DNA from 3 places in the Streptomyces sp. NPDC018029 genome. Region 2 is predicted to be linked to each of the others. Evidence: riboswitches for the same ligand, from Rfam matches in the RefSeq annotation. Region 2 holds a riboswitch; each other region holds the start of a gene.
The links. A riboswitch is a leader RNA that binds a small molecule or an ion and turns the genes downstream of it on or off. The one in region 2 is predicted to bind cyclic di-AMP.
Positions count from the first base shown of each region.

Region 1: linked by a shared signal. The riboswitch ahead of ACH4D5_RS12895 (M23 family metallopeptidase) and the one ahead of ACH4D5_RS09570 (NlpC/P60 family protein) in region 2 are both predicted to bind cyclic di-AMP.
Region 3: linked by a shared signal. The riboswitch ahead of ACH4D5_RS18730 (transglycosylase family protein) and the one ahead of ACH4D5_RS09570 (NlpC/P60 family protein) in region 2 are both predicted to bind cyclic di-AMP.

Region 1 covers NZ_JBIRFV010000004.1:19,438-29,662, forward strand. The annotation lists gene trmB (tRNA (guanosine(46)-N7)-methyltransferase TrmB) at 1-22, shown strand, start outside; gene ACH4D5_RS12885 (PrsW family intramembrane metalloprotease) at 79-1,428, shown strand; gene ACH4D5_RS12890 (aldo/keto reductase) at 1,439-2,383, opposite strand; gene ACH4D5_RS12895 (M23 family metallopeptidase) at 2,513-3,598, opposite strand; cyclic di-AMP (ydaO/yuaA leader) riboswitch at 3,610-3,757, opposite strand; gene ACH4D5_RS12900 (PP2C family protein-serine/threonine phosphatase) at 3,979-5,211, opposite strand; tRNA gene ACH4D5_RS12905 (tRNA-Met) at 5,324-5,397, opposite strand; gene ACH4D5_RS12910 (YceI family protein) at 5,602-6,147, shown strand; tRNA gene ACH4D5_RS12915 (tRNA-Lys) at 6,206-6,278, opposite strand; gene ACH4D5_RS12920 (LamG domain-containing protein) at 6,415-7,218, opposite strand; gene ACH4D5_RS12925 (DEAD/DEAH box helicase) at 7,297-9,579, opposite strand; gene ACH4D5_RS12930 (hypothetical protein) at 9,804-10,225, opposite strand, start outside.
Region 2 covers NZ_JBIRFV010000003.1:202,131-212,355, reverse strand. The annotation lists gene ACH4D5_RS09585 (lipase family alpha/beta hydrolase) at 372-1,307, shown strand; gene ACH4D5_RS09580 (peptidoglycan DD-metalloendopeptidase family protein) at 1,537-3,003, shown strand; gene pcrA (DNA helicase PcrA) at 3,039-5,516, opposite strand; cyclic di-AMP (ydaO/yuaA leader) riboswitch at 5,771-5,927, shown strand; gene ACH4D5_RS09570 (NlpC/P60 family protein) at 5,935-7,173, shown strand; gene ACH4D5_RS09565 (hypothetical protein) at 7,268-7,621, opposite strand; gene ACH4D5_RS09560 (NlpC/P60 family protein) at 7,968-9,017, shown strand; gene ACH4D5_RS09555 (LuxR C-terminal-related transcriptional regulator) at 9,045-9,776, opposite strand; gene ACH4D5_RS09550 (PspC domain-containing protein) at 9,773-10,225, opposite strand, start outside.
Region 3 covers NZ_JBIRFV010000005.1:546,967-557,191, forward strand. The annotation lists gene ACH4D5_RS18715 (sel1 repeat family protein) at 1-522, shown strand, start outside; gene ACH4D5_RS18720 (cytochrome P450) at 587-1,918, shown strand; gene ACH4D5_RS18725 (transglycosylase family protein) at 2,038-3,114, shown strand; cyclic di-AMP (ydaO/yuaA leader) riboswitch at 3,310-3,461, shown strand; partial or broken gene ACH4D5_RS18730 (transglycosylase family protein) at 3,466-3,861, shown strand; partial or broken gene ACH4D5_RS18735 (LysM peptidoglycan-binding domain-containing protein) at 3,985-4,188, shown strand; gene eno (phosphopyruvate hydratase) at 4,522-5,802, shown strand; gene ACH4D5_RS18745 (septum formation initiator family protein) at 5,914-6,393, shown strand; gene ACH4D5_RS18750 (DUF501 domain-containing protein) at 6,437-6,988, shown strand; gene ACH4D5_RS18755 (exopolyphosphatase) at 6,985-7,926, shown strand; gene ACH4D5_RS18760 (NAD(P)/FAD-dependent oxidoreductase) at 8,270-9,673, shown strand; gene ACH4D5_RS18765 (class I SAM-dependent methyltransferase) at 9,902-10,225, shown strand, end outside.

The DNA of each region.
Region 1 (10,225 bases), on a different contig from region 2:
AGTCGCCCCGCCCCAGGACTGAGACCCAGGACCGAGGCACCGTCGCGGCCGCCCGCCACCCTCGTTAGGGTCGACGACGTGGCCACCAGTCCTCCGTATCCGATACCCCCCGAGGCGCCCGCCCCGGGGGCGCTGTCCCGCGTCCGCTGGTGGCAGCGGCGCGCGATACGTGTGGCCGCGCTCGTCACCCTGCTCGCCCTCTCCGGCCTGGTGATCCTGGCCCTGGTCAGGGAGCAGACCGGCACCGAGGGCTTCCTGGTCGGGCTCGGCCTCGCGACCGTGCCCGTGCCGCTGCTCGTCGCCGCGTTCCGCTGGCTGGACCGGGTGGCGCCGGGCCCCTGGCGGAACCTCCTCTTCTCCTTCTCCTGGGGCGCCTGCGCGGCCGCGCTCATAGCGATCGTCGCGAACAGCTTCGCGATCCGCTGGATAGCAACCGCCACCGCCGACCCCAGCAGCGCCGACACCCTCGGCGCCACCGTCATCGCCCCGATCGTCGAGGAGAGCGCCAAGGCGGCGGCCGTCCTGCTCGTCTTCCTCTTCCGCAGACGCGACTTCACCGGCATCGTCGACGGCATCGTCATAGCCGGGGTGACCGCGACCGGGTTCGCGTTCACCGAGAACATCCTCTATCTGGGCAACGCCTTCGTCACCGACCAGCTGAGCCGCGAGAGCGGCCTCGCGTCGGTGACGGCCGCGACCTTCTTCGTACGCGTCGTCATGTCCCCGTTCGCGCACCCGCTGTTCACGGTCCTGACCGGCATCGGCTTCGGCATCGCCGCGCTCTCGGCCGAGCACCGGCACCTGCGCCGCGTGCTGCTCCCGCTCATCGGGCTGCTGCTCGCGATGGGTGTGCACGCGCTGTGGAACGGCTCGGCGGTCTTCGGGCAGTACGGCTTCTTCGCCGTGTACGCCCTCTTCATGCTCCCGGCGTTCGGCCTGCTGACCTGGCTGGCGATCTGGACCCGGCAGCGCGAACTGCGCATGATCCGCGCCGAGCTGCCCGTGTACGCGGCGGCGGGCTGGCTCACGCCGCCCGAGCCGTACGCGCTCGGCTCGATGCGCGCCCGCTCGGTGGCCCGCGACTACGCCTCGTACACCTGGGGAAAGGCCGCGGCCCGCACGGTCGCGGAGTACCAGATGTACGCGACGTCGCTCGCGTTCCTGCGCCACCGGGGCCGCCTCGGGCGGGCCGGTGCCGACTTCGTCGTACGCGAGCGGGAGCTCCTCGAAAAGCTCTGGGAGCGCCGCGAACCGTCCCGCCCCGCGCTGGCGTACGCGGCCGGGGCGACGGCGCCGGCCCTGCCCCCGATGCCGTACACGCCCTACCAGCCGTACCAGCCGTACGGCCACACCCCGCCCCCGTACGGGCAGCCGCAGCCCCACCCGGCGTACGGCTACCCGGCGCACAACCCCTACCGCAACATCTGACCGCCGGACGTCAGGCGGACGCCGCGGTCAGCGCCGCGACCTCCGCCTCCGTCAACTCCAGGTCGCCGACCGCGAGCAGGGCGGGCAACTGCTCCACCGTGCGCGCGGAGGCGATCGGCGCCGCCACGGTGGGCTGTGCCGCGAGCCAGGCGAGCGCCACCGTCGCGACCTGGGCGCCCCGCGCCCCGGCGATCTCGTCGAGCGCGGCGAGGACACGGTCGCCCCGCTCGCTCCCCACGTACTCCTCGACCCGGCCGCTCCGCGCGCTCTCCACCTGGGCGCCCTTGCGGTACTTGCCGGTCAGGAAGCCGGACGCGAGCGCGTAGTAGGGGACGGCGGCGAGACCGGAGCGGGAGGCGACCTCCTGGAGCGGGCCCTCGTAGGTGTCGCGGGAGACGAGGTTGTAGTGCGGCTGGAGCGCGACGTACCGCGCGAGGCCCTCGCGGTCGGAGAGGTCGAGCGACTCCTGGAGCCGCTCGGGGGTGATGTTGGAGGCCGCGATCGCCCGCACCTTGCCGGCCCGCACCAGTTCGTCGAGCACGCCGATGATCTCCTCGACGGGGAGCGACGGGTCGTCGTAGTGGGTGTAGTAGAGGTCGATGTAATCGGTGCCGAGACGGCGCAGGGAGGCGTCGACCGCGCCCTTGACGGTGGTCGCGGAGAGGCCCTTGTACTCGGGGTGCGCGCCGGCCTTCGTGGCGATGACGACGTCGGAGCGGTTGCCGCGCTCGGTCAGCCACTCGCCGATGAGGGTCTCGGACTCGCCGCCCCGGTTGCCCTCCGCCCAGGCCGAGTAGACGTCGGCGGTGTCGATGAAGTTGCCGCCGGCCGCGGTGTAGGCGTCGAGGACGGCGAAGGACGCCGTCCGGTCGGCGGTCCAGCCGAAGACGTTGCCGCCGAGGGCGAGCGGGAAGACCTCGAGGTCGGAAGAGCCAAGCGGGCGTAGAGAAGTCATATGTCCCTCAACACCGGCGGCGGAAACGGAATTCCGTTCGGCCGGACCGGCAGCCCTGGCGTCGGGGGGTTGTCGCCAGGACCGCCGGAGTCTCTCAGAAGGGGGTGGGGGCTGCGTCCCGGGGTCGGGTCAGGGGTTCAGGCCCTTGCTCTGCAGCCAGCCGAGGGGGTCGATCCCGGAGCCGCCGGGCGTGTGGACCTCCAGGTGGAGGTGGGGCCCGGTGACGTTGCCCGTCGCGCCGACGCGGCCGATGACGTCGCCCGTGCTGACCTTCTGGCCCGCGCTGACGTTGAGCGACGACTGGTGGCAGTACCAGATCTCCGTGCCGTCCTCCAGTTCGAGCACGGTGCGGTAGCCGTACGCGCCCGCCCAGCCGGCCTCCTTGACGGTGCCGGTGTGCACCGCCTTGAGCGGGGTACCGGTGGGGGCAGCGAAGTCCAGACCCGTGTGGTGCCCGGAGGACCACATGGAACCGGCGTCACCGAAGTGCGACGTGAGGGTGTACGAGGAGGTGGGGATGGCGTAGCTCTTGGCGAGCTTGGCGCGGCGCTCGGCCTCGGCCTTCGCCTTCCGGGCCTCCTCTTCCTTCTTCTTCTTGGCCGCGGCCTTGGCGTCCGCCGCCTTCTCGGCCGCCTTCTGCTGTTCGGCGGCCTCTTCGGCGGCCTTCTTGACGGCGGCCTCCTCTGCCGCGGTCCGCACGGCGGTGTCCGCCTGCTCCTGCTGGTTCTCGGCCTGCTGCATGATGCGGGCGCGCAGCGCCTCGCCCGCGTCGGTGGTGCCCTGCTCGGCGTCGGCGGTGCTGACACCGGCGGCGGTGAGCGGAGCGGCGGCCGCGGCCGTGGTGGTCTCCGGCGAGTCCTCGGACATCAGGGACCCGACGCCCGGCAGGGACTCGGCCGCCGGCAGCGAGTCGGCGACGGCGCCCACGCCCGGCAGGTCGGGCAGGGATATGGAGACCGGCGGCTTGCCGTCCTGGGCGGTGGCGATGCCGCCGGCGCCGACGGCGGCGATGACGCCCACGCCGAGCACGGTGGAGCTGCGGGCGAGCCCGCCGCCGCCCTTCTTGTGCACGCGGTGCCTGCCGCGGACGGGGCGGATGGACTCCTCGGTGGGGTTCCACTCCTCGAAGGTGTCGAGGGGGCCCTCGTCGTACGAGCCGAAGTCGTCGTCATTCGGCACGTACACGGCTCGGGGGGCAGGCCGGTTGGACGCCACTGGGGCGCGCTCCTTTCCTTCCTTCTCGCCTACCGGGTTAGCTGACGGGTTCGGAGCAGGAAGGTCTCCTACGAACACCTGGCACGGAGGCACAGCTGCCCGATTCACCCCAAGTTGGTGGTTCCCCGGCTCCCTTGCGGGATTAGGCGCGTGCGCGCGGAGCCGCCTCTAGTGACGGCTGGGACGACCGCGCTGCGTTATCGAACGTTAATAGACAGGGGGTCCGTATTCCAAGCCGTTCCGGTTGATCGTTAACGCTGATCGCGTGTACGTACCGGGACACGAGGGTGCGGACCGGGGCGAGTTGACCCCCGGCCTTCAAACACCAGAGCTTCACATTTCCTTGACAGAGTGTCAGTTGTTATGCGGAGGGGTGTACTTCAGTCACCGGCGGTGACCTCCGGATCGCCGGCGGCGGGCCGCCGCACCGCGAGCAGCGCCATGTCGTCCGTCATGGCGCCCCCGGTGTGCCGCCGCACCTCCCCCGCCAGGGCGGCGAGCAGCGCGTGCGGGCCGCCCCGGCCCGGGAAGATCCGCCCGCCGAGCCGCGCCGCGGGATCGTAGAACTCCCCCGCCGCGTCCCGCGCCTCCGACAGGCCGTCCGTGTAGAAGAGCAGCGTCGCGCCGGGCGGGAACTCCGACTCGTCCGCCCGGTCCGGCCAGACCCCCAGGTCCCCCATGCCGAGCGGCAGCGCGGGCTCGCTCGCCGACATGACGCACAGCCGCCCGTCGCCGCGCAGCAGCAACGGCGGTGGGTGCCCGCGGTTGATCAGGCGTACGGAGCCCTCGCCGTGCCGGATCTCCGCGAGGACGGCGGTGGTGAACCCCTCGAACGCGTCCAACCCGTCGCGCCGGGTGCCCTCACGCGCCAGCGCCCGCTCCAGGCGCTGCGCCACCGCCTCCAGGGTGGCCTCCTGCTCGGCGGCCTCCCGGAAGGCGCCGATGACGACGGCGACCGCCGCGACCGCGCCCATGCCCTTGCCGCGTACGTCGCCGACGATGAGCCGCACGCCGTGCGGGGTGTCCTGCACGGCGTACAGATCGCCCCCGATGAACGCGTCGGCCTGCGCGGCCTCGTACCGTGCCGCGATGTCGAGCCCGCCGATGCGCGGGTCCGGCGCGGGCAGCACGGCGCGCTGGGTGGCCTCGGAGATGGAGCGGGCGATGGCGAGCCGGTCGTTGCCGCGGCGCACGACACGGTTGATCACGATCGCGAGGGCGGCGACGGTCGCCACGGTGACCACTTCGGTGACGGCCTCGACGTGGCTGCTGACGCGGTTGCCGTAGTGCAGGAAGTAGTGCAGGAAGAGGACGGCGCCCGTGGCCGCCGCGCCGGTCAGGACGGTGCTGAGCAGCGAGTAGAAGGGAGCGGCGATCAGCGGGGCCGCCGTGAAGAGCGGGGCGGCGGTGAACTCCGGCGGGGTCGACACGTCGTAGGCGACACCGACGATGAGCAGCAGGAGGGGCAGGACCCGCACGAAGGCGCGCTCGGTACCGGTGGCACCCCTGGCCTCCCTGGCCCCTCTGACCCCCCTGGCCCCTCTGCCGTCGGGTACTCCTCGCTGCCCCACCGCTTGTCTCCCGCCGACTCCGCGCCCATGACCGCGCTCCACCCAGGGTTCCCGCAGCGGGAGGAGGGTGCGACCTGGTGTGGGCCGAGCGGGTTACGGGCCCGGAAAACACCTGAGGCCGGGAAGCTGATGCTTCCCGGCCTCAGGCCTTCAGTAGCGGGGACAGGATTTGAACCTGCGACCTCTGGGTTATGAGCCCAGCGAGCTACCGAGCTGCTCCACCCCGCGTCGGTAAACCCAACAGTACGCCATCCGGAGGGGTGCGTCGAACCACTTGACTCAGGGTGGTCCTGCGCTCGAGCAGCCCGGAGGGGCACCGACCCCGGCGGTATGTTCGAGCCTCCACGGTCGATCCACGCTCCACGACGCCTTCTCCAGTGACCGGTTGCACCGAACGCTTACTGCCTCTTTCCCACCGGGAGTGACCAAGCAATGTCAACCATCACCAAGCTCAGCGAGCTGAGCGGCGAGTACGTCCTCGACACCGCCCGCACCCGCATCGGCTTCGTCGCCCGGCACTCGGTCGGACCCCAGGTCCGTGGGCACTTCGAGGAGTTCGAGGGCAGTGCGCAGCTCGACGGCGACGATCCCTCGAAGTCCGCCATCCGGCTCACGATCCGGTCGAAAAGCCTGCAGAGCCACAACAAGTTCCGCGACGACCCGGTGCGCGCCAAGTTCCTGGACGCGGAGAACCACCCCGTCATCACCTTCGCGTCCACCGAGGTGGAGCAGATAGACGGAACCACCTTCAAGGTGACCGGCGACCTGACCCTGCGCGGCACGACCAGGCCGCTCACCCTGACCGTCGAGACGACCGGCGGCGAGAACGACGCACAGGGCGACCTGCGCGTCGGCTTCAAGGGCAGCGTCCTGATCAACCGCAAGGACTGGGGCGCGACCGCGAACGCCGCGGACGTACTCTTCGTCAGCCCGAAGGTGACGGTCGAATTCGAAATCGCGGCACTCCGCCGCCCCTGACCCCCCGCAACACACCGAAAGCCCAGCTCGGAGACGACTCCGAACTGGGCTTTCTCTGTAGACCGTGTGGGACTCGAACCCACAACCAATGGATTAAAAGTCCACTGCTCTGCCAATTGAGCTAACGGTCCTCGTCGGTGCACCCCCGAGCATAGCGGGAGGGGGCCCGTCATCCGATCGGGTATCGCCGTCGAGGACCGGTGCTGTTGCGGAACGGGAGGTTCCGCGGGGCTGTGGAAGCCTTCCGCGGCAGCCTCCCGCCGCGTGTCAGATCGACACGCCCAGCCTCACCACATCCTGCTCGCTGAGCACTCCCGCGTAGGCGTGCACGTCGTCCACGGCCCCGTGCAGGTACTCGCTCCGGCCGTCCGCCGTCGTGGCCCGGCCGACCTGCAGCCCGGCCTCGGCCCGCCACGCGTGGTGGAACGGCGCACGGGCCATCGGTGTGCCGTCGACGTACAGCAGCACCTCGTCGGCCCCGTCGTCGTACACCACCGCCAGGTGGTGCGGGTCACCCGGCGAGGCCCAGCTGTTGTCCGCCTTGAGCGTCGTCGTCTCCGCTCCCGCCCGGTCCTCGTGAGCCAGGGTCAGCTCCCATATCTGCCGCTGCGGCGTGTACCTCAGGGTGGCGAGGTCGTTGTGCTCGCCCGGCAGGGACAGGACCGTCATCGTCCGGTCCGCAGCGGCCGGGTCGATCCGCACATGTGCGGCCAGCGAGAAACTGTCGCCGGTGTCCACGACCGGGGCGCCGGTCGCGGCGAAGTCGCCGTCGCCGTCCAGGAGGAGCTCCCCCTCGCCCACCATCGCCGGGTCCCCCGGACCGCACTCGGGGTCCATGGCCGGGTCACAGGACTGGTCGTCGCGGCGGATCTTCGCATCACCGCCCAGCTTCAACGGCTGTCCGCCGCCCTCCTCGGGGCTCGCTCCCCCGGACGCCTCGTCGAGCTGCCAGCGCCCCGCACGCACGGCCGCGCGCTCCGCGAGGTCCGCCGCTTCCGCCGGGACGACGACCCGGTTCCACGCGCGTACGTCGGCGATCCGGCCGGCCCAGTTCCCGCCCTGCCCGGACACGCCGAAGGGCCCGCACGACGCGTACGTCGTGCGGGCCCTTCGGTTCAGACGGACCTGATTACAGGTGCTGACTGACGATCAGCCGTTGCGCTTCCAGCGCGGCTTGTCGTCGCGGCGGCCGAACGAACCCGTGCCGGAGCCGGAGCGGTCGTCGCGGCGGTTGTACGACGGGCGGTCGTGGCCGCCGGAGCGGAAGCCGCCCGAGCCGCCGGCGGGGCGGTCGTCGCGACGGTCGCGGTTGAACGGACGGTCGCTGCCGCGGTGGCCGCCGGCCGGACGGTCGTCACGGCGGAAGCCGCCGCCACGGTTGTCGTCACGACGGTCGCGGTTGAAGCCACCGCCACGGTTGTCGTCACGACGGTCGCGGTTGAAGCCGCCAGCGCGGTTGTCGTCGCGGCGCTCGAACGAACGGCCACCACGGTCGCCACCGGACGGACGGTCGTCGCGACGGAAGCCGCCACCACGGTTGTCATCGCGGCGGTCGCGGTTGAAGCCGCCGCCACGGTTGTCGTCGCGGCGCTCGAACGAACGGCCACCACGGTCGCCACCGGACGGACGGTCGTCGCGACGGAAGCCGCCACCACGGTTGTCATCACGACGGTCGCGGTTGAAGCCGCCACCGCGGTTGTCGTCACGACGGTCACGGTTGAAGCCACCGCTGCGGTTGTCGCGGCGCTCGTAGTTGCCGCGCTCGTCACGCTGCGGACGGCGGTCGTACGAGGAGGAACGCTCCTCGCGGACCGGGCGCTCGGAGGCGACGGGCTGCTCGGGGACCGACACGGCGGCCTCCACGACGGCCTCGGCGGCGGCAGCGGCCTCGGCGATCGCCGTCTCCGGGTCCTCGCCGCGCTCGCGGGCGGCACGCGCGGTGAGGCGGTCGGCCTCCTCGCGCAGCTCGGCGGCGCGGCGCGTGGCGCGCTCCAGCTCCTTGGTGAGCTCCTTGACCTCACGCTCGGCCTGGGTCGCGGCGTTGCCCGCGGAGTCGGCCTGCACCTCGGTCATGGAGCGGGCGCCGGTGATCTCGGCGACCTCCGGGTCGAAGGTGCCGCCGCCGTTGATGATGTGGCGCGTGGCGTCGACGCCCGCGTCCTCCATCAGGCGGAAGATCTGGCGGCGCTGGTGCGGGAGCGAGAGGGAGACGACCGTGCCGCTGCGGCCGGCGCGGGCCGTACGGCCCGAGCGGTGCAGGTAGTCCTTGTGGTCACCGGCCGGGTCCACGTTCAGGACCAGGTCGATGCCGTCGACGTGGATGCCGCGGGCGGCGACGTCGGTGGCTACGAGGGCGTTGACGTAGCCCTTCTTGAAGTCCTCCAGGACGCGCGTACGAGCGCCCTGCGTCATGCCGCCGTGCAGCGCGTCGGCCTTCACACCGGAGTCGCAGAGCTGCTCGGCGATGCGGTCGGCGCCCAGCTGGGTGCGGACGAAGATGATCGTGCGGCCCTTGCGGGCGGCGATGGCGGCCGTGACGGGCGCCTTGTCGCGGGGCTTCACGATGAGGATGTGGTGCGTCATGGTCGTGACGTTGCCCTGGGCGCTGTCGACCTCGTGCGTCACCGGGTTGGTCAGGTAGCGCTTGACCAGCGTGGAGATCTCGTTCTCCATCGTGGCCGAGAACAGCATGCGCTGGCCGCCGGACGGGACCTGGTCGAGCAGCTCGGTGACCTCGGGCAGGAAGCCCAGGTCGGACATCTGGTCGGCCTCGTCGAGCACCGCGATCTGGGTGTTCTCCAGCGAGCAGGCGCCGCGGCTGATGATGTCGCGCAGGCGGCCCGGCGTGGCGACGAGGATGTCGACGCCGCGCTCCAGGGCGTAGATCTGGTTGCCCATCGACGTACCGCCGCAGACGACCTTCATCTTGAGGCCGAGCACGTCGCCGTAGGGCTGGAGGGCGTCCGCGACCTGCATCGCGAGCTCGCGGGTCGGGGTGAGGATGACGCCGCGGGGCTTCTTCTTCTCGGTGCGGCCGCCCTCGGCGAGGGTCGCCAGCATCGGCAGGCCGAAGGAGAGGGTCTTGCCGGAGCCGGTGCGGCCGCGGCCCAGGATGTCCTTGCCGGCCAGGGCGTCCGGGATGGTCGCGGCCTGGATCGGGAAGGGCGTGGTGACGCCGTTCTGCGCGAGCTTGCGGACGATGCCCTCGGGCAGACCGAGGTCGGCGAAGGTCATCTCGGGCTCGGCGTCGGCGTCGGCCTGGGAGACGTCCGAGACCTCGGAGGCGTCGGCCTGGGGGGCCTCGGGGGTGACCTCGGTGATGTCCTGGGCCTCGGCGGACTCGACGATCTCGGCGGCGGCCACTACGGCCGCGTCGTTCTCGACGATCTCGTTCTCGGGCAGGACGGCGTGGTCAGAACTGAAAATGGACATGCGAAATGCGAAACCTTCCGGAGTCTCGGCACGCGCCCGTCAACTCCGTGATTTCGCAATGGACCGCCTCGATGCGGTCAGCCACGGCAAGGGAGAGTACGCGCCACGCGGCGCTCTTCTGTGTCGGCGCCGGGCAAATGGGATCAAACGATCTACCACCATACGCACCCCCCACCCCATATGGCAAACCGCCCCCGTGAAACCCCCTCTCACCTGCACATTCGTCAGTGAGGACCCGCTTGGGGCGACGGCTCACGCTCCGCGATCTCCACGTTCCGCCGCTGGAGCTGTGCCCCCTGCCCCGACCCCTCCGAGGACGACGGCTCCGGAGTGGTCGGATCCGGCGTCGGGGTGGGCGTGGGCTTCGGTGGATCCGGTGTCGCGCTGCTGCGCGTCGGGGTCGGCTTCGGCCGGGTCGGGGTCGGCTGCCCCGGCCTGCCCGGCTTGGGCGGCCGCTCGGTGGCCGCCGCCGAGGAGGTCTCCGAGGGCTCCGCGGCCCCCGCCCCGGCCCGGTCCTCGTGCGAGGACCCGCCCTTGCCCTTCTTCTTGCCCTTGTGCCGCCCGCGGCCCGGCCCGTCCTCGTCCCCGGAGGCCGCGTCACCGCCCTTCGTCACGGGGTCGCCGTCGGGCGCGGCCGCCCCACTGC
Region 2 (10,225 bases):
ATACCCCGCACCGCACCGGCCGGGGAAGTGAACGAACGTTATCCCCAGCATCGCGCAAGCGGCAGTTTCGCGGTGGAGAGCGAGGGGGAAATCACACGTGGGACACGTTCGCTGCGCGCCCGTCCGTAACCCAGGGGTTCACGCTCCGCATCCGGACCAGGCGCGAGGGGAGCCGCAACGAGACGCCGGGCCACCGCGCCGGCAGCCGCACGGCGTGGTGACACCGCGCATCGGCGATGCAACGGGGGCACGGAGTCACCGCAGGGCGGTGGCCGGGATCGCCATCGCACAGCCGACTCCTCGACCACGACTCCCCCTAGGGCACACGGGGGACAGAGCCTCCCTTCCGTGCGCCAAACGGGAGGTCGACGATGCCGGTCACGAAAGCCCACGCGGGGGCCCGCCCCTTTCGTCCACTCGGTTCGCTGCTGCCGAAAATCCTCGGCCTGACCCCACTCCCGGCACTTGCGTCCCTCCTGCCCCTCCCATCCCTCCCCGCCCTGCCGGCCAAAGTGGCCGGCCTCTCCGGGGCCCTGCTGAAAGCGACCGCGCTGGAGCTGACGATCCTCACGGGCCACCTGCTCCTCTACCCCTCGGGCATCGCCCAGGAGCGCAGGCCGGCCCCGGTCCAGCCGCCCCCCGGCGCGCCCCGGCTCCCCCCGGACGGCAGGCCTCCGGTCCTGCTCCTGCACGGCTTCATCGACAACCGCTCCGTCTTCGTACTGCTGCGCCGCGCGCTCTCCCAACACGGCCGCCGGGTCGAGACCCTCAACTACTCTCCGTTGACCTGCGACATCCGCGTCGCCGCCGAGCTGCTCGGCCGCCACATCGAAGAGATCTGCGAACGCACGGGACACGCCCGGGTGGACATCGTCGGGCACAGCCTCGGCGGCCTGATCGCCCGCTACTACGCACAACGGCTCGACGGTGACGCACGCGTACGCACGCTGGTCACACTCGGCACCCCGCACGCCGGCACCCGCGTCGTACCGCTCGCGGACGCCCACCCGATCGTCCGGCAGATGCGTCCGGGCTCCGACGTGATCCAGGAACTCAAGGAGCCGGCACCGGACTGCCGCACGCAGTTCGTGAGTTTCTGGAGCGACCTGGACCAGATCATGGACCCGCTGGAGACGGCCTGCGTCGACCACCCCGACCTGCTCGCGCAGAACGTCCGCGTGACCGGCATCGGTCATCTCGCGCTGCCGGTGCACCCCGCCGTCGCGAACGGCATACGCCAGGCACTCGACCTGGCGAATCCAGGAGCCGACGCCAAGAGCGCACCGGGCGGACTGACGGTCGCCTGACCCGGCCCCACCTCACCCGTCACATCCCGCCCCCACACCCCCGTTCACCCCCACCTCTATCGAACGAACCTCGAACGCAGAGCCAAGGCTGTGCCCACAGTCCCCCGAAAGACGGCCGAATGCCCGTTTCCTGAAACCGTGAAACCTGCCGAAGATTGTCGCGCCCGTATACCGCCGGGTACAGTCGCCGCACTGCTCTGCCCCTGCTGCCGAGGCGAAAGAGAAGTTGGTGAACGACCGTCACCCGTCGGGGAGCTCGACTCCCCCGTCCTCGGCACCCGGCGCCGACCAACCGCACTACACGACGTACGACCAACAGAGCGCCCAGCACGGCGGGTACGGCTACGACACCTACTCCACCGGCAGCTTCGCCACCACCGGTTTCGACACCGGAAGCTTCGAGACCGGAAGCTTCGACACCGGTACTTTCGCCACCGATCCGCTCTTCGGTGACATGCCCGGCACCGGCGCCGACACCGGCCACGACACGGGCCAGTGGGCGACCACCGCGGCCACCGCGGCCACCACGGCCCCGCCGCAGCGGACGACGCTCGCCCAGGACCCGTACGCCGCGCAGTACTACGCCGACACGTACGACACCGGCAGCTACGACACCGCCTCCATGTGGTCGACCGGTGGCTACCAGCAGCTCGCCGACATCCCCTCGCAGCCGGGCCCCGACTCCACGGGCCAGTGGGACACCCCCGCCTGGGACCAGACGCCGCAGCCCGGCGAGTGGGACACGCAGACCTTCGACACGAGCGCATACGACCCGCACGACGCGGCCCCGCCGCACGAGGCCGAGCAGCCCGACCCCCACCAGTACGAGCTCGACGCCGACACCGACGCCGCGTACGGGACCACCGATCCCGAACCGGCCGCCGCGGACTCCCGGAGCGCCGCTCCCCGCACGTCCCGCGCCACCCGCGGAAAGAGCGGCGGCGACGGCGGCCGCTCCAGGACCCGCCGACGGACCCCCGCCAAGCGCTCCGCCCTGTTCACCGTCGCGGTGCCCTCGGCCTGCGTGATGGGCGTCGCCGGTGTGGCCGCCGCCTCCGTGGGCAACTTCGGCGCGGACGACGAGAAGAAGGAAACGGCGGCATCGGCTCCGGACGCCGCGCCCGTGCAGCCCTCCGCCGCCAACAACAAGCTGGACACCCAGCTGGCGAACCTCTCCGCCGACGCCGGCGACTTCGCGGACCGCGCGAGCCGCACGCAGGAACGCATCGACCTCAAGGCCGAGAAGGTGGCCGCCCAGAAGAAGGCGGCAGCCGAGGCGGCGCGCAAGGAGCGGCTGCGCCCCAAGTTCGCCCTGCCGGTCAAGCAGCACGGGCTGAGCGCCTACTACGGCCAGGCGGGCGTCAACTGGATGTCCGCGCACTCCGGCATCGACTTCCCGGTGTCGTACGGCACGGAGGTCCTCGCCGCGACCGACGGCACCGTGTCGACGAAGTGGAACAGCGCCTACGGCAACATGGCGATCGTCACCGCCAAGGACGGCACGGAGACGTGGTACTGCCACCTCTCCACGCACAAGATCTCCAGCGGTCCCGTGAAGGCGGGCGAGCCCATCGCCTTCTCCGGGAACTCCGGCAACTCCACAGGACCGCACCTGCACTTCGAGGTGCGGCCCGGCGGCGGCTCGGCGATCGACCCGCTGCCGTGGCTGCGCAGCCACGGCCTCGACCCGACGTAACCCCCGGGGTCACTCTCCGGCCGCCGCCCCAGGCGTCAGAGCTTTTCCACCGGCGCGTACCTCAGCAGCAGGCGCTTCGGCTTGGGCTCTCCGAAGTCCACCGTCGCCTCGGCGTTCGCACCCGTCCCCTTCACCCCGACCACGGTCCCGAGGCCGAACTGGTCGTGCGTGACCCGGTCGCCGACGGCGAGCGACACCACCGGCTTCTCCGACGCGCGGCGCGTGGCGAAGCCCTGCGCCCCGCCGGAACGCGAGCGCGAGGAGGACAGCGACGAGGCGATCCCCGCGGCGGGCCCGGACGACACGGGCGCACCCACCGAGCCGGTCCGCTTCCAGTCCAGGTGCGTGTCCGGGATCTCCTCGAGGAAACGCGACGGAGGGTTGTACGACGGCTGGCCCCAGGCGCTGCGCATCGAGGACCGCGTCAGATAGAGCCGCTCACGCGCGCGCGTGATGCCCACGTACGCGAGGCGGCGCTCCTCTTCCAGCTCCTTGACCTGCCCGAGGGCGCGCATGTGCGGGAAGACGCCGTCCTCCATGCCGGTCAGGAACACCACGGGGAATTCGAGGCCCTTGGCGGTGTGCAGGGTCATGAGCGTGATGACTCCGGAGCCGTCGTCCTCCTCGTCGGGGATCTGGTCGGAGTCGGCGACCAGGGCGACGCGCTCCAGGAAGTCGGAGAGCGTGCCGGCGGGGGCGGCCCCCTCCTCGCCCTCGGCAGCCGCGCTGTTGTCCTGCTCGAACTCCAGCGCCACGGCCGCGAGCTCCTGGAGGTTCTCGATGCGCGTCTCGTCCTGCGGGTCGGTCGAGGCCTGCAACTCGGCGAGGTAGCCGGTCCGTTCGAGGACGGCTTCCAGGACGACGGCCGGGCCCGCGCCGGACTCGACGATGGTCCGCAGCTCCTCCATGAGCGTGTTGAAACGCTTGACGGCGTTGGTGGAGCGGGCCGCCATTCCGTACGCCTCGTCGACGCGGCGCAGGGCCTGCGGGAAGGAGATCTTCTCGCGCTGCGAGAGCGCGTCGATCATGGCTTCGGCGCGGTCGCCGATGCCCCTCTTCGGTACGTTCAGAATGCGGCGCAGCGGGACCGCGTCCTCGGGGTTGGCGAGGACGCGCAGGTAGGCCAGCACATCGCGGACCTCCTTGCGCTCGTAGAAGCGGACGCCGCCGACGACCTTGTAGGGCAGGCCGACGCGGATGAAGATCTCTTCGAAGACACGGGACTGGGCGTTCGTCCGGTAGAAGATCGCGACGTCGCCGGCCTTGGCCTCGCCTGCGTCGGTGAGGCGGTCGATCTCGTCGGCGACGAACTGGGCCTCGTCGTGCTCGGTGTCGGCGACGTATCCCGTGATGCGGGCGCCCGCGCCCTGGTTGGTCCAGAGGTTCTTGGGGCGGCGGCTCTCGTTCCGCTCGATGACCGCGTTCGCGGCGGTGAGGATCGTCTGCGTGGAGCGGTAGTTCTGCTCCAGGAGGATCGTCGTCGCGTCGGTGTAGTCCTCCTCGAACTGGAGGATGTTGCGGATGGTGGCGCCGCGGAAGGCGTAGATCGACTGGTCCGCGTCACCCACGACGCACAGCTCGGCCGGGTCGTCCTCCTCGCCTCCGGAGGGGCCGACGAGCTCGCGCACCAGGGCGTACTGCGCGTGGTTGGTGTCCTGGTACTCGTCGACCATGACGTGCCGGAAGCGGCGCCTGTAGTGCTCGGCGACGTCCGGGAAGGCGCGCAGCAGGTGGACCGTCGTCATGATCAGGTCGTCGAAGTCCAGCGCGTTCGCCTCGCGGAGGCGTGACTGGTACATCGCGTAGGCCTGGGCGAGGGTCTTCTCGAAGCCGTCGGCGGCCTGTCCGGCGAAGTCCTCCTCGTCGATCAGCTCGTTCTTCAGGTTCGAGATCTTGGCGCTGAAGGACTTCGGCGGGAACTTCTTCGGGTCGAGATCCAGGTCGCGGCAGACCAGGGCCATGAGGCGCTTGGAGTCCGCGGCGTCGTAGATCGAGAAGGAGGAGGTGAAGCCCAGCTTCTTGTACTCGCGGCGCAGGATGCGGACGCAGGCGCTGTGGAAGGTGGAGACCCACATCGCGTTCGCCCGGGGGCCGACGAGCTGCTCGACGCGCTCCTTCATCTCGCCCGCGGCCTTGTTCGTGAAGGTGATCGCGAGGATCTGGCCCGGGTGCACGCCGCGCTCGGCGAGGAGGTACGCGATGCGGTGGGTCAGCACACGGGTCTTGCCGGAACCGGCGCCGGCCACGATGAGCAGGGGGGAGCCGGCGTGCACGACGGCCGCGCGCTGGTTCTCGTTCAGCCCGTCGAGGAGCGACGCCGGGTCGATGACCGGGCGCGGGGCGCCGTCGCGGTAGTGCGACTCCCGGGTCATGGGCGCGTCGAACTTCCCGTCGAACAAATCGTCCGGAATGGGCTCCGGAGCGCTGTCCTCGGGCGGCGGCGGGGGCGCTTCGTCCGCGGCCCGGGAGGGCTGCAGGTCCGCCAGGAAGCTGTCATCAAAGAGGCTGCTCATCGCTTCCCGAGTCTAGGCGGCCCCACTGACAACCCGCTGCGGTTCCGGACACACCCCGGCCCACCTACTGCGCGCCCGCACATGATCACGCTCCGCTACGCCTCGCGCCGCCTCAGCCGCGTCCGCGTCAAGGGCCTCGTAAAGTCACGAAAATGTATCGGGCATATCGAACATCAACCTTCACAGGGGCCTCACGGGTTGGCTAGCGTGCCCGGCGGGCCACTCGCCCTCCACCGGCGAACCCCGCCGGGAACGGGTGGCCTCCGCCGAGTCCGACGTGTTCGGAGCCGGGGACCCACCAGAACCTTGGGGTGAATCGGTCCCGTACGAAGTACGGGACTGTAGGGCAGCCTTCCGAACCACCCGCCCGAACCCGACAGCTAACCCGGTAGGCGGTCTACGGAAGGAGTCGCCTCCCTTGGCGTCGCACCGCAAGCCGCGGACCCGTTCAGCCGGCATACGCACGGCCCCCGCCCTCGGCATCACGACGGCGGCCCTCACCTCCGTCGCCCTCCTGGCACAGAGCGCGCAGGCGGCGCCCTCCGCGCCGGCGAAGCCCAGCCTCGAAGAGATCCAGAAGAAGGTCGACGAGCTCTACCAGCAGGCCGGCGTGGCCACCCAGAAGTACAACTCGGCCAAGGAGCGCACCGACAAGCAGCGCAAGAAGGTCGACCGCCTGCTCGACGACGTGGCCGAACGCACGGACGAGCTGAACGACGCACGCAAGGAGCTCGGCTCCTTCGCCGCAGCCCAGTACCGCACCGGCGCCGTCTCGGAGACGGCCACAATGATGCTCGCCGACGACCCGCAGGGCTACTTCGACCAGAACCACCTGGCGGACCGGCTGACCACGCGCCAGAAAAAGGCGGTCGACGACTACCAGGCGCAGCAGGCGTCGGCGACCGAGCAGCGCACGAAGGCCGCGAAGAGCCTCAAGACGCTGAGCGAGTCGCGGGACGACCTCAGGACGAGCAAGCGGACCGTCCAGAAGAAGCTGGGTGACGCGCGTGAGCTCCTCTCGAAGCTGACCGCCGAGGAGAAGGCGCGGCTCGCGGAGATCGAGCGGAAGAAGAAGCAGGAGGCCAAGCGCAAGGCCGAGAAGCTGGCCCGCGAACAGGCCGCGGAGGCGGAGCGCGAGCGGAAGGCCGAGGAGGCGGCGCAGCGGGAGAAGGAGCGGGGGGCCGACCAGGGCTCTGGTTCCGGCTCCGGCTCCGGTTCCGACGCGGGCTCGGGTTCGGGTTCGGACTCAGGCTCCGGCACCGGCACAGGCACCGGCTCCGGCTCCGGAAGCACCGACGGCAGCTACGCCACCAAGGCCGCGAAGGTCATCGATTTCGCGGAGGCCCAGATCGGCAAGCCGTACGTCTGGGGCGCCACCGGCCCCGACTCCTACGACTGCTCCGGACTCACGCAGGACGCCTGGAAGGCCGCGGGAATCTCCCTGCCGCGCACCACCTGGGACCAGGTGAAGGTCGGCACGACCGTGAAGACCTCCGACGCCAAGCCGGGTGACCTGGTGTTCTTCTACGACGACATCAGTCACGTGGGGATCTACATCGGCAACGGCAAGATGATCCACGCCCCGAAGCCGGGCGCGAACGTCCGCGTCGAGTCGATCTACTACATGCCGATCCACAGCGTGGTGCGCCCCGCATAAGGACGAAGCACGCTCTTGAGGCCGACACACCCTCACGCGCGCGTGGCCCGCATCCTCCCCGGATGCGGGCCACGCGCGCGTGAGGCGTGAAAACTCAGGTCCACAGCACCGCGATGAAGATGTTCGCCGTGGTCAGCAGGCCGACCGCACCGAACATGCCCTTGTCGACCTTCTCCTCGTCCCGCTTCACATAGACCAGCGCGAGGATCACGATCAGCAGGGCCAGCTTGATGCCGATCTTGACGTTGTTGACCGTGTTGTCGTCCGCCTGGTTGAGGCCCACCAGGACCACACCAGTGACGAGCATGATCAACGCGCCGTGCAGCATGCCGGGGCTGAAGCGCGCGGTGCCCTGGCTCATCTGCTTCATCTGGGTCAGGAAGCCGCCCAGGAGCGAGGCGATGCCGATGATGTGCAGGCCGACGAAGAGATGGATGAGTAGGTCCATGAGGCCGGAGCCTAGCCGGGCCTCGGGCCGGGCGTGGCAGGCGCCCCCATAGCACCACACTCCGGCCGGGCAAGCCGGAAACGAGCCATCGGTCACGGCCGCGCACCAAGCAGCCGCCGTCCCGCGAACGGCACGGTCGTTGTCGGTCACTGTCCGCCCACTTCCGCCAGTTGCGCGCACTCCCTCACCAACCCGTGACGGTCGGGTTTAGCGTCCTCCACCAGGTGACCGGCTCCCCAACCGCCGTCCGAACCCGGGACGGCTGTCGGTCGCCACCGCCGAGAAAACCGGCGGCGGCCCGTCCCCCTGTGCGGGCCGCCGCCGGACACGTAAGGAGCCCCACTTCGTGGCAGCGCACCGCAAGCCCAGACAGCGCTCGCTCAGCGGCAGCACGGCCCGCACCGCCGCAACCCTCGCCCTCGCCGGAGCCGCGTCGGCGACCGCCCTGGACGGCACGGGGCACGCGGACCCCCGGCTCGGCCCCGCCGAGGTGAAGTCCAAGGTCGACGCGCTCTACCGCGAGGCGGAGACAGCCACCGAGAAGTACAACGGCGCGAAGGAGAAGGCCGAGAAGGCCGAGAAAGCGCTCCGCGAGCTGCGCGACACGGCGGCCCGCAAGACGGAGAAGCTCAACACCGCCCGCAACAGCCTCGGTTCGTACGCCGCCGCGCAGTACCGCGCAGGCGGAATCGACCCCTCCGTGCAGCTCGCGCTCTCCTCCGACCCGGAACAGTTCCTGGACCGCGCGGCACGCGCCGACCGGGCCGGCAGCCGCCAGGCCCTCGCCGTCCGCGATGTGCGGAAGCAGCTCCGGGAGATGGACCGGCTGCGCGGCGCGGCCGACGACCGGCTGACCGCCCTCCGCGCACGCCAGGCGGAGCTGGACAAGCACAAGAAGACGATCACCAGGAAGCTCGGCGAGGCGAAGCGGCTGCTGTCCCGGCTCACCGCTGAGCAGCGCGCGGAGCTCGCCGGCCGGGAAGAGGACGACCGCGCCTCCCGCTCGGACACCCGTGACGCCTCCCTGGGCGCCGCCAAGGCCCCCAACGCCCGCGCCGCGACCGCCGTCTCCTACGCGTACAAGGCGATCGGCAGCCCCTACGTCTGGGGCGCCACCGGCCCGAACGCGTTCGACTGCTCGGGGCTCACCCAGGCCGCGTACCGCTCGGCGGGTGTCGCGCTGCCCCGCACCACGTACGCCCAGATCGACTCGGGCAAGCGCGTCTCCCGCTCCGAACTACGCCCCGGCGACCTGGTGTTCTTCTACTCCGGCATCAGCCACGTCGGCCTCTACGTCGGCAACGGCCAGATGATCCACGCCCCGAATCCGAGCGCCCCGGTGCGGCTCGCACCCATCGACCAGATGCCGTTCGCAGGAGCCACGCGCGTGGCGTGAGCCGACTCCCCGCGCGCCTTCGTCCGGTCAGACCAGCCGCCGCGCCGTCGCCCACCGGGTCAGCTCATGGCGGTTGGACAGCTGCAGCTTCCGCAGGACGGCCGAGACGTGCGACTCGACGGTCTTCACGGAGATGTAGAGCTGCTTGGCGATCTCCTTGTACGCGTACCCGCGGGCGATGAGGCGCAGGACCTCCCGCTCGCGCTGTGTGAGGCGGTCCAGGTCCTCGTCGATCGGGGGCGCGTCCGTCGAGGCGAAGGCGTCCAGGACGAACCCGGCGAGGCGCGGCGAGAACACCGCGTCCCCGTCCTGCACCCGGAAGATGGAGTCCACCAGGTCGGTGCCGGTGATGGTCTTGGTGACATACCCGCGGGCACCGCCCCGGATGACACCGATGACGTCCTCAGCGGCGTCGGAGACCGACAGCGCGAGGAAGCGCACCGGGCTCTCCGCGTCGGCCATCAACGGCGAGCAGCGGCGCAGGACTTCCAAGCCACCGCCGCCCGGCAGGTGCACGTCCAGCAGGACGACCTCCGGCCGGGTGGCCGTGATGACCGTGACCGCCTGGTCGACGTCGGCGGCCTCGCCGACGACCTCGACGCCGGTGATGTCGGTCCGGCCGATCTCCGCCTGCACTCCCGTACGGAACATCCGGTGGTCGTCGACCAGGACGACTCGCACGCGACGCCCGCCCGCACCGCCGCCCTCGTCCGTCCCGGTCGGCTCCGTGGGCTCGCTCGCCCCGGTCGCGTCGCTCATGTCGTCGCCGTCCTCTCCATCTCCAGCTCGACTTCCGTGCCGCCGCCGGGCACCGCGCGCAGCCGCGCCGTGCCGCCGTTGCGCTGCATGCGGCCGATGATCGATTCTCGTACGCCCATGCGGTCGTCCGGCACGGAATCCAGATCGAAGCCCGGACCGCGGTCCCGGACGGACACGAACACCGTCTCCTCCTCGACTTCGGCGAAGACCTGCACCGCGCCGCCCTCGCCACCGTACTTGGCGGCGTTGACCATCGCTTCCCTCGCGGCCTGCATCTGTGCGGTCAGCGGCTCGTCGAGCGGGCAGTCGCCCACTATGACGACCTCGATGGGGACGCCGTGCTTGTCCTCGACCTCGGCGGCGCTGCGGCGGACCGCCTCGGCGAGGGTGTCGGGCTCCTCGTCCTCGTCCTTGCCGCTGCCCTCGGGGTTGTAGAGCCAGGCCCGCAG
Region 3 (10,225 bases), on a different contig from region 2:
GGCTCGCTGATCGCCGACGCGGCCCGCTCCGAGCTGACGGAGCCGGTGCCGGACGGCGTGTGGGTCCGCGCGTACGAGGAACTGGAGCCGCATGAACCTGCCGAGCTGCGCGGTCTGGTGACCGCCTTCCGGCTGACTCTCATGCCCCGCGCCGCGAACGGGGACGCGGACGCCATGTCATGGCTCGGCCTGCTGGCGGGGGACGAGGGGGACACGGCGGCCGCCGAGGACTGGTTCCGTAAGGCCGCCGACCGCGGGCACTCCCGCGCGGCCGGCCGCCTCGGCCACCTCCTCGCGACCCGGGTCGCGTACGAGGAAGCGCTCCCCTATCTCACGGCCGCCGCGAAGGCGGGCGAGACCGGGGCGGCCGCCCTGCTCGGCCAGGTCCACCAGCACCTGGCGGTCCACTACTTCCGCATCGCCCAATCCGAGGGCGACGCCTCAGCGACCCGTCGCCTGAAGGGCCCCCTCCGCCCCACAGGCCCCCTCTCCATCCACTCCCCGGACCCCCACCTCGACTAACGCCCGCCACCCGCACCCCCGGCCGAGGAAGAGCCCCGGCTCCCCCTAGGGATACGGTCGCCGCATGCACGACCAGCCGCCCGCGACCTGCCCCGCAGGAGCCACCCCCGCGCCCGGGGCGACCCCGCAGCCCGAACTCTTCAGCTGGGAGTTCGCCACCGACCCCTATCCCGCGTACGCCTGGCTGCGCGAGCACGAGCCCGTGAGCAAGCAGCGGCTTCCCAGTGGGGTCGAGGCCTGGCTGGTCACCCGGTATGCCGATGCACGGCAGGCCCTTGCCGATCAGCGGCTCAGCAAGAACCCGGCCCACCACGCCGAGCCCGCCCACGCCAAGGGGAAGACCGGCATCCCGGGCGAGCGCAAGGCCGAGCTGATGACGCATCTGCTCAACATCGACCCGCCGGACCACACCCGGCTGCGCCGCCTCGTCGCGAAGGCGTTCACGCCGCGCCGCGTCGCCGAGTTCGCGCCCCGGGTGCAGGAGCTGACGGACCAGCTCATCGACCGGTTCGCCCACGAGGGCAGCGCCGACCTCATCCACGAGTTCGCCTTCCCTCTCCCCATCTACGCCATCTGCGACCTGCTCGGCGTCCCCCGCGAGGACCAGGACGACTTCCGCGACTGGGCGGGCATGATGATCCGGCACGGGGGCGGGCCCAGGGGCGGTGTCGCCCGGTCCGTCAAGAAGATGCGGGGCTACCTCGCCGAGCTCATCCACCGCAAGCGCCTCGAACCGGGCGACGACCTCATCTCCGGCCTCATCAAGGCCTCCGACCACGGCGAGCACCTCACCGAGAACGAGGCCGCCGCGATGGCCTTCATCCTCCTCTTCGCCGGCTTCGAGACCACCGTCAACCTCATCGGCAACGGCGTGTACGCCCTCCTCACCCACCCCGAGCAGCGCGAGCGGCTGCAGAGGGCGCTGGACGACGGCGACACCGGCCTCCTGGAGACCGGCATCGAGGAACTGCTGCGCTACGACGGGCCCGTCGAGCTCGCCACCTGGCGGTTCGCGACCGAGGCGCTCAGCATCGGCGGACAGGACATCGCGGCGGGCGACCCCGTCCTCGTCGTGCTCGCCGCCGCCGACCGCGACCCCGCCCGGTTCGACGACCCCGACACCCTCGACCTCTCCCGCCGTGACAATCAGCACCTCGGATACGGGCACGGCATCCACTACTGCCTCGGCGCCCCGCTCGCCCGCCTGGAGGGCCGCACCGCCCTCGCGACCCTGCTGCGACGCCTTCCCGACCTGCAACTGGCGGCGGATCCCGCGGATTTGCGGTGGCGTGGCGGGCTGATCATGCGAGGACTGCGCACGCTGCCCGTGGAGTTCACAACCGCACAGAAAACGGTGCCCGGCGTACACCCCACTGACGAGCCGTCAGGACTGTGATGTTCACGTGATCTCTGCTGCATCGACTTGTGACAAGCGTTCGACTGCGGCTACGTTCACGACGACTTGAGCGCCCCAGGCGCCCAAGTCGTCGCTGCAGTCTCCTGAAAGGCACCCGCATGCTCTCCGGCAATGGTCGTCACCGACGCCCCCGCCAGGCCCCGGCCCTCATCGTCGCGGCAGGTGTCACCGGATCAGCCATCGCCATCCCGCTGCTCGGCGCCACCAGCGCGAGCGCCGCCGAGACCACCACGTGGGAGAAGCTCGCCGAGTGCGAGAGCGGCGGCGCGTGGAGCGCCAACCCCGGCAACGGCTACTACGGAGGCCTCCAGCTCTCGCAGGAGACGTGGGAGGCGTACGGCGGCCTCGACTACGCGACCAGCCCCGACCAGGCCAGCCGCTCGCAGCAGATCGCCGTCGCCGAGAAGATCCTCCGCGACAAGGGCACCGCGGCCTGGCCGAGCTGTGCCCCGATCGCCGGGCTCAGCAAGGGCGGTGCCGCGGCCGACGTCGACCCGGGCGGGCCCGTCACCCCGACGCCCTCCGACTCGACGGGTTCGGCCGACTCCAAGGACCCCGAGGGTTCCAAGGATTCCAAGGACGCCAAGGAGCCCGAGGGTTCCAAGGGCTCCAAGGCCCCCGAGAAGGGGACGGACAAGTCTTCCGGCGAGGCCACGGACTCCGACGACTCGGAGCGGCCCTCCGACGACGCGAGCGACACGCCCGCCTCCGGCGACGGTTCGCGAGAGAAGAATCACGACGAGTCCGGCGAAAAGGACGGCAAGGACGGCAAGGGCGGCAAGGGCGGCGCCGAAGACGCCGTCGGCAAGGGCGACTCCGGCAAGTCCGGCCAGAAGGACACCACTTCACCCACGCCCGAGAAGTCGACCGACCCGGCCGACGACGCCACCGACCCCAACGGCTCCTCCTCCGGCCGCCACCGCGGCGACCGCGCGGACGAGAGCGACAGCGCCGGCGACCGCCCCGGACGGCACGCCTCGCGCGGCGCCGACCGCTCCGAGAAGCTCGCCGACGGGACGTACACCGTCCGCTCCGGGGACAACCTCTCGGTCATCGCGGACGACTTCGGGGTCGACGGCGGATGGCACGAGCTCTACAGCGAGAACAAGAAGACCGTCGGAGGCGACCCGGATCTCATCCTCCCCGGTCAGAGCCTCGATGTGGGCGAAAAGTAACGGGATTTGACGATGCGTCTGCGGGGGACTTGGCCGGTGTTGTCCGGTTTGGCGCGAGTGAGAGATGGGTCTCAGAAGCCCTGATCGTCTTTGAAATTCGGTGGGGAGCGTGTCTACGGTCGTGACCGCTCGCCACTGGTGAGCCCCGCCGGTCGGTACGCCGAATCCTGCCAACGGCCGGACGGGAACAGTCGTCGCTCAAGAGCGCCGTGGGCAGGAGCGGGGGACCCAAGGTAAGTGCCGTGTCATGCGGCTAGGGGTGAAGCCGCACTCGCGAGAGTGCGGCCGGGCAACCACATCGGCCCGAACCCGACAGCTCACCTCGCAGGCGTCGGTGTAGGGGATGAACTCATGCTGCTTTCCGGCAAGGGCAAGCACCGTCGCCCGTCCAAGGCCACTCGTGTCGCCACGCTCGTCGGCGTGACCGGCGCCGCCGTCGCCGCCCCGCTGATGGCGGCCGGCTCGGCCAACGCCGCCACCGGTCAGGAGTGGGACGCCGTCGCCCAGTGCGAGTCCGGCGGCAACTGGTCCATCAACACCGGCAACGGCTACCAGGGCGGCCTCCAGTTCTCGCCGTCCACCTGGGCCGCGTACGGCGGCACGAAGTACGCGCCGACCGCCGACAAGGCCTCCAAGGCCCAGCAGATCGAGATCGCCGAGAAGGTCCTCGCCGGCCAGGGCAAGGGCGCCTGGCCGAGCTGTGGCGTCGGCCTCTCGGGCGCCGCGTACAACGGCGGCGGCTCGCAGCAGCAGGCCCCGCAGCAGCAGAGCAAGCCGCAGCCGCAGCAGACGCAGCAGCAGGCCGCTCCGCAGCAGCAGGCCGCGCCGAAGCAGGCCGCGCCCAAGCCGCAGCCGACGCCGCAGACCGAGACCAAGAAGACCGTCGAGACCCCGACCGGCAAGAAGGTCGAGAAGGGCGACGGCGAGTACAAGGTCAAGACGGGCGACACCCTGTCCAAGATCGCCCAGGCGCACGACGTCAAGGGCGGCTGGCAGAAGGTCTACAAGCTCAACGGCGACATCATCGACGACGCCGACTTCATCTACCCGGGCCAGCAGCTCCACCTGAGCTGACCCGGCCGGTCACGGCCGTGCCTCGGCGGACGCACGGCCGTACCCCCCGTCCCCACGGGCTCCCCGCCCCGGTGCGCGTATCCCCCGTACGCACCGGGGCGGGGGCATGTCCGCACCCGTTCCCCCCGCCGCCTCCGGCCCCTCTTGTTCGCTACTAGCGAGTAGAGAACATGGCCTTACGCCCTGTTTCCGCGCCATATGGGCCTTGTGCCGTCCCAGGGGACGGGCGGTCGGCTGGCCGAAGGCCCGGAGCCGGTTAGGCTCAGGAGACGCAGGGCCGAAGCGGCCCGGCGTAATCGTGTTTACGCGTCACACTCCCAGAAGGAGATGCTCGTGCCGTCCATCGACGTCGTCGTAGCCCGGGAAATCCTGGACTCCCGAGGCAACCCCACGGTCGAGGTCGAGGTCGGCCTCGACGACGGCAGCACCGGTCGTGCCGCCGTTCCGTCCGGTGCCTCCACCGGTGCCTTCGAGGCCATCGAACTCCGTGACGGTGACCCCAACCGTTACCAGGGCAAGGGTGTCGAGAAGGCCGTCCTCGCCGTCATCGAGCAGATCGGCCCGGAGCTCGTCGGCTACGACGCCACCGAGCAGCGCCTGATCGACCAGGCGATGTTCGACCTGGACGCCACCGACAACAAGGGCTCCCTCGGCGCCAACGCCATCCTCGGCGTCTCGCTCGCCGTCGCGCACGCCGCCTCCGAGGCCAGCGACCTGCCGCTCTTCCGCTACCTCGGCGGTCCGAACGCGCACCTGCTGCCCGTCCCGATGATGAACATCCTGAACGGCGGGTCGCACGCCGACTCGAACGTCGACATCCAGGAATTCATGATCGCCCCGATCGGCGCGGAGTCCTTCTCCGAGGCCCTGCGCTGGGGCACCGAGGTCTACCACACGCTGAAGAAGGTCCTGAAGGACAAGGGCCTCTCCACCGGCCTCGGCGACGAGGGCGGCTTCGCCCCGAACCTGGACTCCAACCGCGCCGCCCTCGACCTCATCCTCGAGGCCATCAAGCAGGCCGGCTACGTCCCCGGCGAGCAGATCGCGCTCGCCCTCGACGTCGCCGCGTCCGAGTTCTACAAGGACGGCAAGTACCAGTTCGAGGGCAAGGAGCGCTCGGCCGCCGAGATGACCGAGTACTACGAGGAGCTCGTCGCCTCGTACCCGCTCGTCTCCATCGAGGACCCGCTGTTCGAGGACGACTGGGCCGGCTGGAACGCCATCACCGAGAAGCTCGGCGACAAGGTGCAGCTCGTCGGCGACGACCTGTTCGTCACCAACCCGGAGCGCCTGGCCCGCGGCATCGAGGAGAACTCGGCCAACGCCCTGCTCGTCAAGGTCAACCAGATCGGTTCGCTGACCGAGACCCTGGACGCCGTCGAGATGGCCCAGCGCAGCGGCTTCAAGTGCATGATGTCCCACCGCTCCGGCGAGACCGAGGACGTCACCATCGCCGACCTCGCCGTCGCCACCAACTGCGGCCAGATCAAGACCGGCGCCCCGGCCCGCTCCGAGCGCGTCGCCAAGTACAACCAGCTCCTGCGCATCGAGGAGATCCTCGACGACGCGGCGGTCTACGCCGGTCGCAGCGCGTTCCCGCGCTTCAAGGGCTGATCACGCACTAAGCCTGGCAGTGACGCCGGGTTACCTACGTCCCCGCACATGGTCCCGTACCGTGTGCGGGGACGTACGTACGTGCAGGCGCTGCGCCGGGGAGGCGGAACCATGGCCAAGGCCGGGACCAAGGACCGGTTCTCCACCGCGACCCGTCTGCGGCTGCTCGGCGAGCAGACCGCGGAGCGCGTCTACCGCTCCCAGACCAAGCGCCAGGCCCGCCGCTCCCGGCTCACCGGCCGGGCCGCCCTTCTCGCGCTCGTGCTCTGCTCGTTGGTCGTCGCGCTCGCGTACCCGATGCGGCAGTACGTCTCGCAGCGCGCCGAGATCGACGACCTGCGCAGACAGCAGGCCGAGCACCGCGCGGACGTCGAGAAGCTCCGCGACGAGAAGGCCCGCTGGCAGGACGACGCGTACGCGGAGCAGCGCATCCGAGATCGCCTGCACTACGTGATGCCGGGCGAGACCGGCTTCACGGTGATCGACCCGGCGGCGGCGCAGAGCCGCCGCACGGACCAGGGGGCGGCAGCGCGCCCCTGGTACTCGAACGTCTGGGACGGCGTCGACAAGGCCGACCGCCCCGACGACTGACTCCCCGATCCGTACCCGACCCGTACCGACACGAAAGACAGGCATGGAAACGCCCCCGCCGAGCACCCCGCGCACCGAGCCCACCGACGCCGACGTCGAGGCCTTCAAGCAGCAGCTCGGCCGACCGCCGCGCGGCCTGCGGGCCATCGCGCACCGCTGCCCCTGCGGACAGCCGGACGTCGTCGAGACGGCGCCGCGCCTCCCGGACGGGACGCCCTTCCCGACGACGTACTACCTGACGTGCCCGCGGGCCGCCTCCGCGATCGGCACGCTGGAGGCCAACGGCGTCATGAAGGAGATGTCGGAGCGGCTCACGACGGACGAGGAGCTGGCGAAGCAGTACCGCGCCGCCCACGAGGACTACATCGCGCGCCGTGACGCCATCGAGGTCCTTGAGGGCTTCCCGAGCGCGGGCGGCATGCCGGACCGCGTGAAGTGCCTGCACGTCCTGGTCGGTCACTCGCTGGCCGCCGGCCCCGGTGTGAACCCGCTGGGCGACGAGGCCATCGCGATGCTCCCGGAGTGGTGGGCGAAGGGTCCGTGCGTCACGCCGTGCACGGACGCCGATGCCGCTGCCGCCGGGGACGCCGAGTGACCCGCGTCGCCGCCATCGACTGCGGCACGAACTCGATCCGCCTCCTGGTGGCGGACGCCGACCCGGCCACGGGCGAACTGGTCGACCTGGACCGGCGGATGACGATCGTCCGGCTCGGCCAGGGCGTCGACAGGACGGGGCGCCTCGCCCCCGAGGCGCTGGAGCGCACCTTCGCGGCCTGCCGCGAGTACGCCGCCGTCATCAAGGAGCACGGCGCCGAGCGCGTCCGCTTCGTCGCCACCTCGGCGTCCCGCGACGCCGAGAACCGCGACGCGTTCGTCCAGGGCGTCCTGGACATCCTGGGCGTCGAGCCCGAGGTCATCTCCGGCGACCAGGAGGCCGAGTTCTCCTTCACCGGCGCCACCAAGGAGCTGACGGGCCGCGACGACGTCGCCGCGCCCTACCTGGTGGTGGACATCGGCGGCGGCTCCACGGAGTTCGTGGTCGGCACGGACCACGTGCGGGCGGCCCGCTCCGTCGACGTCGGCTGCGTCCGCATGACCGAGCGTCATCTCGTACGCGACGGGGTCGTCACCGACCCGCCCACGGCCGAGCAGCTCGACGCGATCCGCGCCGACATCGAGGCCGCCCTCGACCTGGCCGAGCGCACGGTGCCGCTCAAGGAGGCCCGCACGCTGGTCGGCCTCGCGGGTTCGGTGACCACGGTCGCCGCGATCGCGCTCGGCCTCGACACGTACGACTGGCGGGCGATCCACCACGCCCGCATCCCGTACGAGCAGGTGAGCGCCATCGTGGACCGCCTCACGCACGCCACGCACGACGAGCGCGCCGCGATCCCGGTGATGCACCCGGGCCGCGTCGATGTCATCGCGGCGGGCGCCCTGGTGCTGCTGGCGATCATGGACAGGGTGGGCGCGCGCGAGGTCGTGGTGAGCGAGCACGACATCCTCGACGGCATCGGCTGGTCTCTCGCCTGAACCCGCTCGCGAGAAAGTTCGTGAAGTTCTTCACAAGGAAAAAGGCCCTGATGGGCGAGGTTCGACGGTGTCGGGCCGCCTAAAGGGGGCTTTTCGAAGGGCCGCGCCCGTGGCCGGGATGTTTCGTGCGGGTCACCGGAGTGTGGCGCCGGGCTCCGGTTCGGGCCGGGCGGGGCCTCGGAGTGCAGCTCACAAGGGGTGCACAACGACTCGTGTGGCATCGTGGTTCCCCACCGGCACCATGACCTCGGTCACGTGGGCGGCGAAGTGTAGCAGAGGCCCTTGGCATGCTTGTGAAGGGGCGCACGAGCGACCCCCGCCGGGCGGGTGGATACTCGATGGCATGAGCACCACGGAGCGTCCCAGGATCCTCGTAGTAGGCGGTGGGTACGTAGGCCTGTACGCAGCTCGGCGCATTCTCAAGAAGATGCGCTTCGGAGAGGCGACCGTCACGGTCGTCGACCCCCGGTCGTACATGACCTACCAGCCCTTCCTCCCCGAAGCCGCCGCCGGCAGCATCTCGCCGCGGCACGTCGTCGTACCGCTGCGACGCGTACTGCCGAGGGCGGAAGTCCTCACCGGTCGGGTCACCACCATCGACCAGGACCGCAAGGTCGCCACGATCGCGCCGCTCGTCGGCGAGGCCTACGAGCTGCCTTTCGACTACCTGGTCATCGCGATGGGCGCGGTCTCCCGCACCTTCCCGATCCCCGGCCTCGCCGAGCAGGGCATCGGCATGAAGGGCATCGAGGAGGCCATCGGCCTGCGCAACCACGTCCTGGAGCAGCTGGACAAGGCTGACTCCACGACCGACGAGGAGGTCCGCCGCAAGGCGCTGACCTTCGTCTTCGTCGGCGGTGGCTTCGCGGGCGCGGAGACCATCGGCGAGGTCGAGGACATGGCCCGCGACGCGGCCAAGTACTACAAGAACGTGAAGCGCGAGGACATGCGCTTCGTGCTCGTCGACGTCGCGGACAAGATCCTCCCCGAGGTCGGCCCGAAGCTCGGCCAGTACGGCAAGGAGCACCTCGAGGGCCGCGGTGTCGAGGTCTACCTGAAGACCGGCATGGACTCCTGCGTGGACGGCCACGTCGTCCTGAACAACGGCCTCGAGGTCGACTCGAACACGATCGTGTGGACCGCGGGCGTCAAGCCGAACCCGGCGCTGTCCCGCTTCGGTCTGCCGCTCGGCCCGCGCGGCCACGTGGACACCCAGACGACGCTCCAGGTGCAGGGCACGGACTACATCTGGGCCGCGGGCGACAACGCCCAGGTGCCGGACGTCGTCGGCCGCAAGGCCGGCAACGAGAACGCCTGGTGCCCGCCGAACGCCCAGCACGCGCTGCGGCAGGCGAAGGTCCTCGGCGACAACGTGATCTCCGGCATGCGGGGCTTCCCGCAGAAGGAGTACAGCCACGCCAACAAGGGTGCGGTCGCCGGTCTCGGCCTGCACAAGGGCGTCGCGATGATCGTCATGGGCAAGATGAAGATCAAGCTCAAGGGCCGTCTCGCCTGGTACATGCACCGCGCGTACCACGGCATGGCGATGCCGACGTTCAACCGCAAGATCCGCGTCTTCGCGGACTGGACGCTCGGCATGTTCCTCAAGCGCGAGGTCGTCTCCCTGGGTGCTCTGGAGGCCCCGCGCGAGGAGTTCTACGAGGCGGCCAAGCCCGCCCCGAAGCCCGCTGCCGCCGCCGAGCCGGCGCCCGCGGTGAAGACCGAGGAGAAGGCCAAGGCCTCCTGACCTCGCGTCACTGATCCACCCCGAAGGGGCCGCCCGCCATCCGTGGTGCGGGCGGCCCCTTCGGCGTGTCCGGCGAAAAGTAGATGCCGGGGGCATCTATTTTGCCGTACCGTGACGCGGCAACGGGACTGCGTCCGGGCCCCTTCGGTGTTGACGTGGTGTTGGACCGTTCCGGGATTTTCCCTCATTGTCACAACAAGGGATGCCCCATCCACGGAGGTGTGCGCCATGCAGGACGCCGCACAGCGGCTGAAGACCCTCGCCGAGCAGCTCATGGGAGCCCCGCTGCCGGTGCGTATCCGCGCCTGGGACGGGTCGGAGTCGGGCCCGCCGAACGCCCCCGCCCTCGTCGTACGCAACCGCCGCGCCCTGCGCCACCTCCTGTGGAAGCCGGGGGAGCTGGGCCTCGCCCGCGCCTGGGTGGCCGGTGACCTGGACGTCGAGGGCGACCTGTACCAGGCCCTGGACACGATGGCGGAGTTCATCTGGGAGCGCGACGACGGTGCCAGGAGCCTGCGGCAGTCCCTGCGCGACCCGGAGTTCCGCGCCGCG